3 regions of the Luteibacter sp. 9135 genome follow, and region 2 is predicted to be linked to each of the others. Evidence: predicted binding sites of a transcription regulator. Region 2 holds the regulator's gene; each other region holds the start of a gene.
The links. Region 2 encodes HrcA, which represses chaperone genes, less so after heat shock. Its sites were predicted from a motif close to TTNGCACTCNNNNNNNNNGAGTGCNAA; they were not measured.
Positions count from the first base shown of each region.

Region 1: rpoH (RNA polymerase sigma factor RpoH) is a predicted target of HrcA. The motif match lies at 1,462-1,488, and genes of this name have one in related genera.
Region 3: FA89_RS02575 (co-chaperone GroES) is a predicted target of HrcA. The motif match lies at 1,867-1,893, and genes of this name have one in related genera.

Region 1 covers NZ_JQNB01000001.1:730,832-734,107, forward strand. Annotated here, with positions in the region: gene FA89_RS03285 (response regulator transcription factor) at 1-484, opposite strand, end outside; gene rpoH (RNA polymerase sigma factor RpoH) at 570-1,430, opposite strand; gene ung (uracil-DNA glycosylase) at 1,674-2,369, opposite strand; gene FA89_RS03300 (response regulator) at 2,366-3,160, opposite strand; gene ftsX (permease-like cell division protein FtsX) at 3,220-3,276, opposite strand, start outside.
Region 2 covers NZ_JQNB01000001.1:3,805,962-3,809,237, forward strand. Annotated here, with positions in the region: gene dnaK (molecular chaperone DnaK) at 1-419, opposite strand, end outside; gene grpE (nucleotide exchange factor GrpE) at 511-1,047, opposite strand; gene hrcA (heat-inducible transcriptional repressor HrcA) at 1,135-2,196, opposite strand; gene recN (DNA repair protein RecN) at 2,330-3,276, shown strand, end outside.
Region 3 covers NZ_JQNB01000001.1:577,757-581,032, reverse strand. Annotated here, with positions in the region: gene FA89_RS02580 (protein-disulfide reductase DsbD family protein) at 1-1,697, opposite strand, end outside; gene FA89_RS02575 (co-chaperone GroES) at 1,942-2,235, shown strand; gene groL (chaperonin GroEL) at 2,296-3,276, shown strand, end outside.

The DNA of each region.
Region 1 (3,276 bases), 3.1 Mb from region 2:
ATTCGAGCAGGCGGAACTCCGTGGGCAGCAGGGTAAGCGGCTGGCCGTTGCGCATGGCGTTGTGCTTGACCAGGTCGAGCTCCAGGTCGGCCACGCGCAGCCGGGTCTCGTTCGCGCTGGGCCGCCGCCGGCGGAGCAGCACTTCGGCGCGCGCGGCCAGTTCGTCCGGCGAGAAGGGCTTGGTGAGGTAGTCGTCGCCACCGGCGCGTAGTCCACGGACACGCTCGTCCACGTCGGACAAGGCACTGATCATCAGCACCGGAGTATCGATGCGGCGCTGGCGCAACGCGGACACGATGTCGATGCCGTCCATGCCGGGCAGCATGCGATCGAGCGTGATGATGTCGTAGCCGTCGGCCAGGGCGCGTGCGAGGCCATCGCGGCCATTGGCCACCCAGTCGGCGGTCAGGCCGTGCGCGGCCAGTTCCGCGACGATGTCACGCGCGGTGACTTCATCGTCCTCGATGACCAGGGCCTTCGGCATCCGCAGCGACTCCCGAGCAAAACGAATAGGAACAACGGAAAACGGCCCCGAGGGGCCGTTCCGGATCTTACGCCCAACGCGGCACTCAGGCAGCGATGGCGACGCGCATCTTCTTCATGGCGTTCGCTTCGATCTGGCGGATACGCTCGGCGGAAACGCCGTACTCGTCCGCGAGATCCTGCAGCGTGGCCTTGTTGTCCTCGGCCAGCCAGCGACGCTGGATGATGTCGCGCGAGCGGGCATCCAGGTTACCGAGCGCCGACGACAGTGCGCCCATCTGGTTGTTGCTCGCATCTTCCTCGGCGAGGTTGTCGTACGGATCGGCGCCCTCGTCGACGAGGAACGCGGCCGGTGCCGGCTTGTCGTCGTCATCGGCGTCGGCCGGTGCCTCGAAGCCGACATCGCGGCCGGAAAGACGCGATTCCATCTCGCGCACCGTGGCCTCGGGAACGCCCAGGTCGTGGGCGACCACGCGCACTTCTTCTGCGTTCATCCAGCCCAGGCGCTTCTTGCTCTTGCGCAGGTTGAAGAACAGCTTGCGCTGGGCCTTGGTGGTGGCCACCTTGACGATGCGCCAGTTGCGCAGGATGAACTCGTGCATTTCGGCGCGAATCCAGTGCACCGCGAAGCTGACCAGGCGAACACCCTGGTCCGGGTCGAAGCGCTTGACCGCCTTCATCAGGCCGATATTGCCTTCCTGGATCAGGTCCGACAGCTGCAGGCCGTAGCCGTTGTAGCCGCGCGCCACGTGGACCACGAAGCGCAGGTGGGACATGACCAGCTGCTTGGCGGCGTCCAGATCGGCGTCGTCACGGAAGCGACGCGCCAGCGACTGCTCCTCGTCAAGGCTGAGCACCGGGATGCGATGGACTGCCGAGATGTAGGAATCCAGACTGCCGACGACGCTCGGGAGCCCGTAGTTACGGGTAACGAGAGCTTGGGACATGTGTGGAACCTCCAAAAAGTCTGTATGCAGATTAGCAGTCCCGCAGTGAGAGTGCTAAGTCAGCCCGAAGTTCATCGGTTAACTGTACGCAATGGTACAGAAATACCCCCAGCCTGTCCAGATGGACCCACTGGGGTATTCAGGAGGCAGACGGATACCCTGCCACCCGGCCAAGGCAGCACGGTGACACGAGAGACGTGACGCGGCTGTCGCACCCACCCTCATTGGGCCGCGAGGCGGGCTTTAAAGAGCCGCGGCCGGCGGAAGCGACCAGTCGATCGGCGCCTCGCCCCGGGACGCCAGGTACGCGTTTGTCTTGGCGAAGTGCCCGCACCCCATGAAACCCCGGTGCGCGGACAGCGGCGAGGGATGCACGCTGCGCAGGATCAGGTGGCGCTTGCCGTCGATCAGCTGGCCCTTCTTCTGGGCGTGGCTTCCCCACAGGAGAAACACCAGGCCTTCGCGCTCGCGATTCAGCGCGTCGATGGCGGCGTCCGTGAAGCCTTCCCAGCCCTTGCCCTGGTGCGATGCGGCCTGCCCCGCTTCCACCGTCAGCACCGCGTTGAGCAGCAGCACACCCTGGTCGGCCCAGGGGGTGAGGCAGCCGTGGTCGGGCCGCGGAATGCCGAGGCTGTCTTCAATCTCCTTGAACATGTTCTGCAGCGACGGCGGCACCCGCACGCCGGGGCGCACCGAGAAGCTCAGCCCGTGCGCCTGACCGGGGCCGTGGTAGGGATCCTGGCCCAGGATGACCACGCGGACGCGGTCGAATGGCGTGTGCGCGAAGGCGTTGAATATCTCCGGGCCCGGCGGGAAGATCGCCTTGCCTGCCGCCTTCTCTTCCCGAAGGAAGTGCGACAGGGCCAGCATGTCCGGCCGGTCGAGGTAAGTGCCGATCCGTTCCTTCCAGGACGGCTCCAGCTTGATGCGGTCGTTCAATCCCGTGTCCTTTCGCGCAGGTGCAGCGCCACCCGCAGCTGGAACAGCAGCTTGGTGATGAGCAGTTTTTCCTCGACGGGCTTCTCGACCAGGTCGTTGGCCCCCGCGCGGAGCAGCGCGGCCTGGTTGGCTGGGTTTTCGTCGCCGGTCATGATGAGCGTCGGCAACCGACCCTTGCCGTAACCGAACTCGTTGCGGATGCGCTCGACCAGGTCGCCGCCCGTGAGCTCGCCTTTCAGGCTGACATCGGTCAGCACGATGTCCGCCCCCATCCGCCCCTGGGATTTCGCCTCATGCAGGTGGACCAGGGCGTCTTCCGCGCTGATCACGTGACGCACGGTCAGGCCGTATTTTTCCATCATGCGCCGCGTGGCCAGCGCGACCACCCGGCTGTCCTCGACATACAGCACCTCGCCTTCGGCGCCCCCTTCCGGTCGGACATAGCCGCGGATGAATTCGGCCAGGGCCTCGAAGCCCAGCGACTTGTCGAAATAATCGGTGACGAACTCGCCCAGTTCACGCCGATGGAGGCGTTCCTCGACGTCGCCCGAAACGACCACAATGGGCATGTAGATCTGCGGCGCGGATTCGCGCACGAAGCGGGCCACGTCCAGGCCATCCATATCGGGCAGGCGCAACGCCACGGTGACGAAATCGAACACGCCGCGCTGCAGTTCGACCTGGGCCTCCGCGCCGGTGGACACGCCCACGATCTCCACGCCCGGCACTTCCGCGGTGACGACCCGGGAAATGAGCTGGCGAACGACCCGGGAGCCGTCGACCAGGAGCATCCGCGGGGCCGTGCCGGCCACGCCCGAACCGATGTGAGTCGCCACCCGGTGCCCTCCTGTCAGACCGCCGCGGCGCGGCGGATCTGCCGTGCGCTGACCAGCCGCGCACCCAGCCA
Region 2 (3,276 bases):
ACGGCCTCGGTGACGGCCTCGCCCAGGAAGTCCTCGGCGGTCTTCTTCATCTTCATGAGGACCTTCGCGGACACTTCCTGCGGGGCCATCTTCTTGCCGTCGGCGGTCTGCACCCAGGCGTCGCCGTTGTCATGCGCGACGATGCCGTAGGGGACCAGCTTGAGGTCCTTCTGCACTTCCGCGTCGGTGAACTTGCGGCCGATGAGGCGCTTCACCGCGTAGAAGGTGTTCTTGGGATTGGTGACGCTCTGACGCTTGGCCGGCGCACCCACCAGGACTTCGTTGTCCTTGGTGAAGGCGACGATGGACGGCGTGGTGCGATCGCCCTCGGCGTTCTCGATGACACGCGCGGTCGACCCTTCCATCACTGCCACGCAGGAGTTGGTCGTACCGAGGTCGATGCCGATGATCTTGGCCATTGAAGTTGCTCCGTTTATATCTAAGCGGCCCCCGCGGCCGCGACTGGTGTGGAAAATGGGGGTAACCCCCATCGATTCAATATCTTCGGTATCAGTTATCGCGAACCACGGCGACCAACGCCGGGCGCAGCAGGCGATCGTTCAGCACGAACCCCTTCTGCACCACCGCCACCACCGTGTTGGGCGCGTGCTCGTTCGACTCGACCGAGCTGATCGCCTGATGGTGCTCCGGGTTGAACGGCTGGTGCAGTGGATCGACCACCGACAGGCCGTTGGCCTGGGTCACCTTTTCCAGCTGCTTGAGTGACATTTCCAGTCCCTCGCGCAGTGTCTTCGCATCGGCCGACTGGTTGGCCAGGCCGAGCGCGATGCCGTCGTAGACCGGCAGCAGGTCGCCCAGCAGCTTCTCGTTGGCGAAGCGACGCGCCTGGTCGAGGTCGCGCTGCATGCGCCGGCGCTGGTTCTCGATCTCCGCCTTTTCGCGCAGGACCGTCTCGCGGGCTTGTGCCAGCTCGACTTCCATCGCGGAAAGCTGGGCGTTCAGCGCATCGAGCTCGGCCTGTGCGCCGTTCTCGGCGACACCGCCGTCCTGCGCCGGATCGGGCGCGTGGGGATCGTTGTTTTGCATGATTACTCCAAATGTCAGCTCACCGGCCCCGCGGTGACGCGGGGCCGAACATTCGCGGGAATTACCAAACCCGCCTCCCGTGCCGGTTTATGAGGTCGCCGCGGCGCGATTCAAGGCGTCACTGAGCAGCGCGGCCGTGGCCTGTACCACGGGGATCACCCGCTCGTAGGCCATGCGGGTCGGTCCGATGACGCCGATCGCGCCCAGCATGCGGCCGGGGGTGCCGTAGGTGGCGGTGACGATGCTGCAGCCGTCCAGGGCCGCGAAGCCCGATTCCTCGCCGATGAAAAGGCGCACGCCGGGGGCCTGGACGCACATTTCCATCAGCTGGAGCAGGTCGCGCTTCTGCTGAAAGGCGTCGAAGAGGTCGCGGAGCCGTTCGATGTCGGCCAGTTCCGAGTAGCCCATGAGGTTGGTCTGACCGCTGACCAGCACGTCGTCGGCGTCGTCCACGGGCGTAAACGAGGCGGTGGCCAATTCCACCACACCGGATAGCAGGCGATTCAGTTCACCCCCGGCCTCGCGCAACTCGGTGGCGAGGTGGGCACGTATGTCCGCCAGGCGGAAGCCGGCGAACTGCGCATTGAGGTAGTTGGCCGCCTGTTCCAGCTCGGTGGCATCCAGCGGCTTGGCCAGCTGGACCACCCGGTTTTGCACCTGGTTGTCCGAGAAGACCAGGATCACGAGGACGCGCGCGTCGGGCAGGCTGACGAAATCGATGTGGCGCAGCGGGAAGTCGCCCTGCCGCGGCACCGTGACCACGCCGGCGAACCGGGTCATCGCGGAAAGCAGGTGGGACACGTTGCCCAGCAGGTCGCGCGTGGTGGTCTGGTGCGGCGGCAGGCTGCCCTGCAGGCGGGCCATCTCGTCGCGCGGCAGCGGTTTCAGCTCCAGCAGGCTGTCGACGAACAGGCGCAGGCCGCGCGGGGTGGGAATGCGCCCCGCCGAGGTGTGGGGCGAGGCCACCAGCCCGGCGTCTTCCAGGTCGGCCATGATGTTGCGGATGGTGGCCGGGCTGACTTCCAGGCCGGACGATCGCGCCAGCGTGCGTGAGCCGACCGGCTCCCCATCGGACAGGTATTGCGAGATGAGGGTCCGCAGCAGCCGGCGCGCGCGAGCATCGATGTCGTGACCGGAGAACGGATTCATGCGCCTGACTGGTGTGGAAAAGGGGTGGAACGTGGCGCTATCAATAAGGTCTCGCCGCTCTGCTTGCAAGTCTCGGCTTCTGCGACGCGCCTGCCGCTACAATCGGCGCGATTCCCTTCGCCGCACGGTCGCCATGCTCACCTCGCTCTACGTCCGCCAGTTCGCCGTCGTCGAAGAAGCCGAGATCGCCTTCGGTCCCGGCCTCACCGTGGTCAGCGGCGAAACCGGCGCGGGCAAGTCCCTGCTGGTCGACGCACTGATGCTACTGGCCGGCGCCCGCGCCGACAGCGGCATGGTCCGGGCCGGCAGCGACCGCGCCGAACTAGCCGCCGAATTCGACCTGGCCGGCCTGCCCGAAGCCACCGAGTGGCTGCGCCAGGAGGAACTGGACGACGGCGAGACCTGCCGGCTGCGCCGCGTGATCCGCACCGAGGGCAGCTCGCGCGGCTGGATCAACGGTCGCCCGGCCAGCCTGGCGCAGATGTCCGCACTGGCCTCGCGGATCGTGGAGATCCACGGCCAACACGAGCACCAGGCGCTGCTCTCGCGCCAGCACCAGATGGCCCTGCTGGATGCCTACGCGGGCAACGAGGCCCGCCTGGCGAGCGTGCGCGACACCGCGAAAGCCTGGCGCGACGCCGTGGCCCGCATCCGCACCCTGTCCGGCGGCGACGACCGCGAACGCCAGATCGAACTGCTGGCCCACGAGCTGGAAGAACTGGACCGCTGGGCCCTGGCGCCGGCCGCCCTGGACGACCTGGAAGCCCAGCACCGCCGCCTCGCCAACGCCGGCCGGCTGGCCGAGGGCGCCAACGGCGTGGTCGAGATCCTCGATGGCGAAAGCGAGTTCGCGGTCGGGCGCGCCCTGCTCCGCGCCCATGCCGAGGTTTCCCGGCTTGCGGAACTGGATGCCTCGCTGGTGCCCACGCTCGAATTGCTCGACAGCGCGCAGATCCAGGTCGGCGAAGCCGTCGACGGCCTCGGCCGCTACGCCCAGGATGTGGAGCTCGACCCGGAGCGCCTGGCCGAGGTGGATACCCACCTCACCCACCTACACGACCTGGCCCGCCGCTACCGGCT
Region 3 (3,276 bases), 3.2 Mb from region 2:
CATACGGCGGTGAGGTACATCGGGAAGGCCAGCGCCTGTTTCAGCGTCTCCATCCAGCGACCCGGTCGCGGCAGCAGCCGGGCGATGGCTGGCACGAAACCGATCAGCAGGAAGGGCAGGGCGAGGCCCAGGCCCAGGGCGAGGAAGATCAGGAAAGCGACGGGCACGGACGCGGCGAACGCGAACGCGATGGCCGAGCCCATGAACGGCGCCGTGCACGGACTGGCCACCACGACAGCGAGCACGCCGGTGAAGAAGTCGCCCGAGGGGCCCGAGCGCGAGGCCAGGCCGCTGCCCAGGTTGCCCAGCGACCCGCCGATCTCGAACACGCCCGACATCGACAGGCCGACCGCGAGCATGACGTAGACCAGCAGACCGATGGCGACCGGCTGCTGGAACTGCGCACCCCACTGGATGCCGTGTCCGGCCGCGCGGATACCGACGATGACGACACCCAGGGCGGCGAAGGCGACCAGCACGCCGGCGGTGTACCAGAGGGCGTGCTTGCGCGCCGCAGCCGGGCTTTCGCCGCTTTCCAGCACGGTGATGGCTTTCAGTGACAGTACCGGCAGGACACAGGGCATCAGGTTCAGGACCAGGCCGCCGAGCAGGGCCAGGCCGATCGCGGCGAGTATGCCGACCGGTGCATCCGTGCCGGCCGGGACCAGGTCCTTGGGCGGCGGTGTCGGAGCGACGTCGGCGGGTTTCGTCGCCGGCGTGCCGGTCGTCGCACTGGCCGGTGCGGCGACGACGACGGCGCCGGTGGCCAGGTCGACATCGAGGCGGCGAGTCATCACCGGATAGCAGATGCCGTTTTCCAGGCAGCCCTGGTAGGCCACCTCGAGCTGGAGCTTGCCGTCCTTTGCGGCGCCTGCCAGCGGCACCGGCAGTTCCACCTGGTCGAAGTAGACGATGGTGTCGCCGAAATGCTCGTCGTGGTGCGCCGTGCCGCTGGGCCAGTCGGGCTCGCCAGCGGTCACCCCGGCGGGCGACACGACCTTGATCTGGGTCTTGTCGCGGTAGAGGTAATAGTCCTTGGGCATCGTCCAGCGCAGCAGCAGGGCGTTGCCACCCTTGACCAGCGCCTCGAAGCGGAACGCCTGGTCGGCCGGGAGGGCCTGGGCATCCGTCCCGGGCAGCGTGGCGGGCTTGCCGAGCAGCGCGGCGCCGGCGCCGGGTGCCGTGGCTGCCGTCGTTGTCGCCGGCGCCGCCGTATGGGCCGCCGGGATCGTCGAGGGGGCGCCGACGACGAGCTTGAGGTGCTCGGTATGCGGCGGGTAGCAGATCTTCGGCTCCACCTCGTGGCAGCCCTGGTACTGGACGTCCAGCGCCACCGTCTTCGTCGCGGCATCGGCCAGCGTATAGGGCACGGTGGCCTGGATGTCGCCGTGGTAGATCTCCACGTCGCCCAGGTATTCGTCGTGCTTCTTCAGTCCGTCGGGTAACGCCGGGGTACCGAGCGTCAGGGTCGCCGGGTCGGTCGGCTTGATGACGATCCGCCCGCGATAGAGGTAATAGTCCGGCGCGATGCGCCAGTGCAGCTTCACCGTGCCCGGCTGGCTGGCATCGGAGGTGAGCTGGAACGCCTGGGTGACCGGCAGCAGGCCGTCCTCGGCATCCTGGGCGAGCGCGGGCAGCGTGGCGAGCAGCAGGACGAGGGCGACGAGGTTCCGCGTGAAGCGGGATAGCGACGGCATGGGACTCTCCGGGAAGGCGTTGGACATTATGACCGGGCCAGCCCGGTCTGGCTTGCACGCGCTGTCCGGGCAACTATTTTCCGCCCGCGCCCTTGAACCCGACGTCCGCGCCGCCATCTGTCGAGCATCCAGAAAGACTTCCGGTTGACGCATTCTTCTGGCTAAAATTCTGGCACTCACCCTGGCCAAGTGCTAACAGGGTGGTAACAAATCCTTTCCCGTCAAACATATGTTTGGAGAAGTCATGAGCAAACTGCGCCCGCTGCACGATCGCGTCATCGTCAAGCGTCTCGAAGAAGAGCGCGTCTCGGCCGGTGGCATCGTCATCCCCGACAGCGCCACCGAGAAGCCCACCCGCGGCAAGGTCATCGCCGCCGGTACCGGCCTGCTGCTCGCCAGCGGCCAGCTCCGCCCGATGGGCGTGAAGGAAGGCGACGTGGTCCTGTTCGGCAAGTACGCCGGCCAGGAAATCAAGGTCGACGGCGAAGAGCTGGTCTTCCTGAAGGAAGACGACATCGTGGCGGTCCTGGAAGGCTGAGCTCAGCTCGCCTCGTCCACCGCGTTTTCTCTTATCTAAATATCCAAGGATTCAACGATCATGGCATCTAAAGAAGTCCGCTTCGGCGAAGACGTCCGCGCCCGCATGCTGAAGGGTGTCAACACCCTCGCCAACGCCGTCAAGGTCACCCTGGGGCCGAAGGGCCGTAACGTCGTGCTCGAGAAGAGCTTCGGCGCCCCGACCGTCACCAAGGACGGCGTCTCGGTCGCGAAGGAAATCGAACTCGCCGACAAGTACGAGAACATCGGCGCGCAGATCGTGAAGGAAGCCGCCTCGAAGACCTCCGACGTGGCCGGTGACGGCACCACGACCGCGACCGTCCTCGCCCAGGCGTTCATCCAGGAAGGCCTCAAGGCCGTGGCCGCGGGCATCAACCCGATGGACCTCAAGCGCGGTATCGACCAGGCTGTCATCGCGGCGGTCGGCGAGCTGAAGAAGCTCTCCAACCCCACCGCCGACGACAAGGCCATCGCCCAGGTCGGCACCATCTCGGCCAACTCCGATGCGAACATCGGCGACATCATCGCCACGGCGATGGGCAAGGTCGGCAAGGAAGGCGTGATCACGGTCGAGGAAGGCTCGGGCCTCGAGAACGAGCTGGACGTCGTCGAAGGCATGCAGTTCGACCGCGGCTACCTCTCGCCGTACTTCATCAACAACCAGCAGTCGCAGCAGGTTGAACTGGACGATCCGTTCATCCTCATCCACGACAAGAAGATCTCCAACGTCCGTGAACTGCTGCCGGTGCTCGAAGCCGTCGCCAAGGCCGCCAAGCCGCTGCTGATCGTGGCCGAGGAAGTCGAGGGCGAAGCCCTTGCCACCCTCGTCGTCAACACCATCCGCGGTATCGTCAAGGTCGCCGCCGTCAAGGCGCCGGGCTTCGGCGATCGTCGCAAGGCCATCCTGGAAGACATCGCCAACCTCACGGGCGGCACGGTCATCTCCGAGGAAGTGGGTCTGGCGCTCGACAAGGCCACCATCACCGATCTGGGCCGCGCCAAGCGCGTCGTGATCACCAAG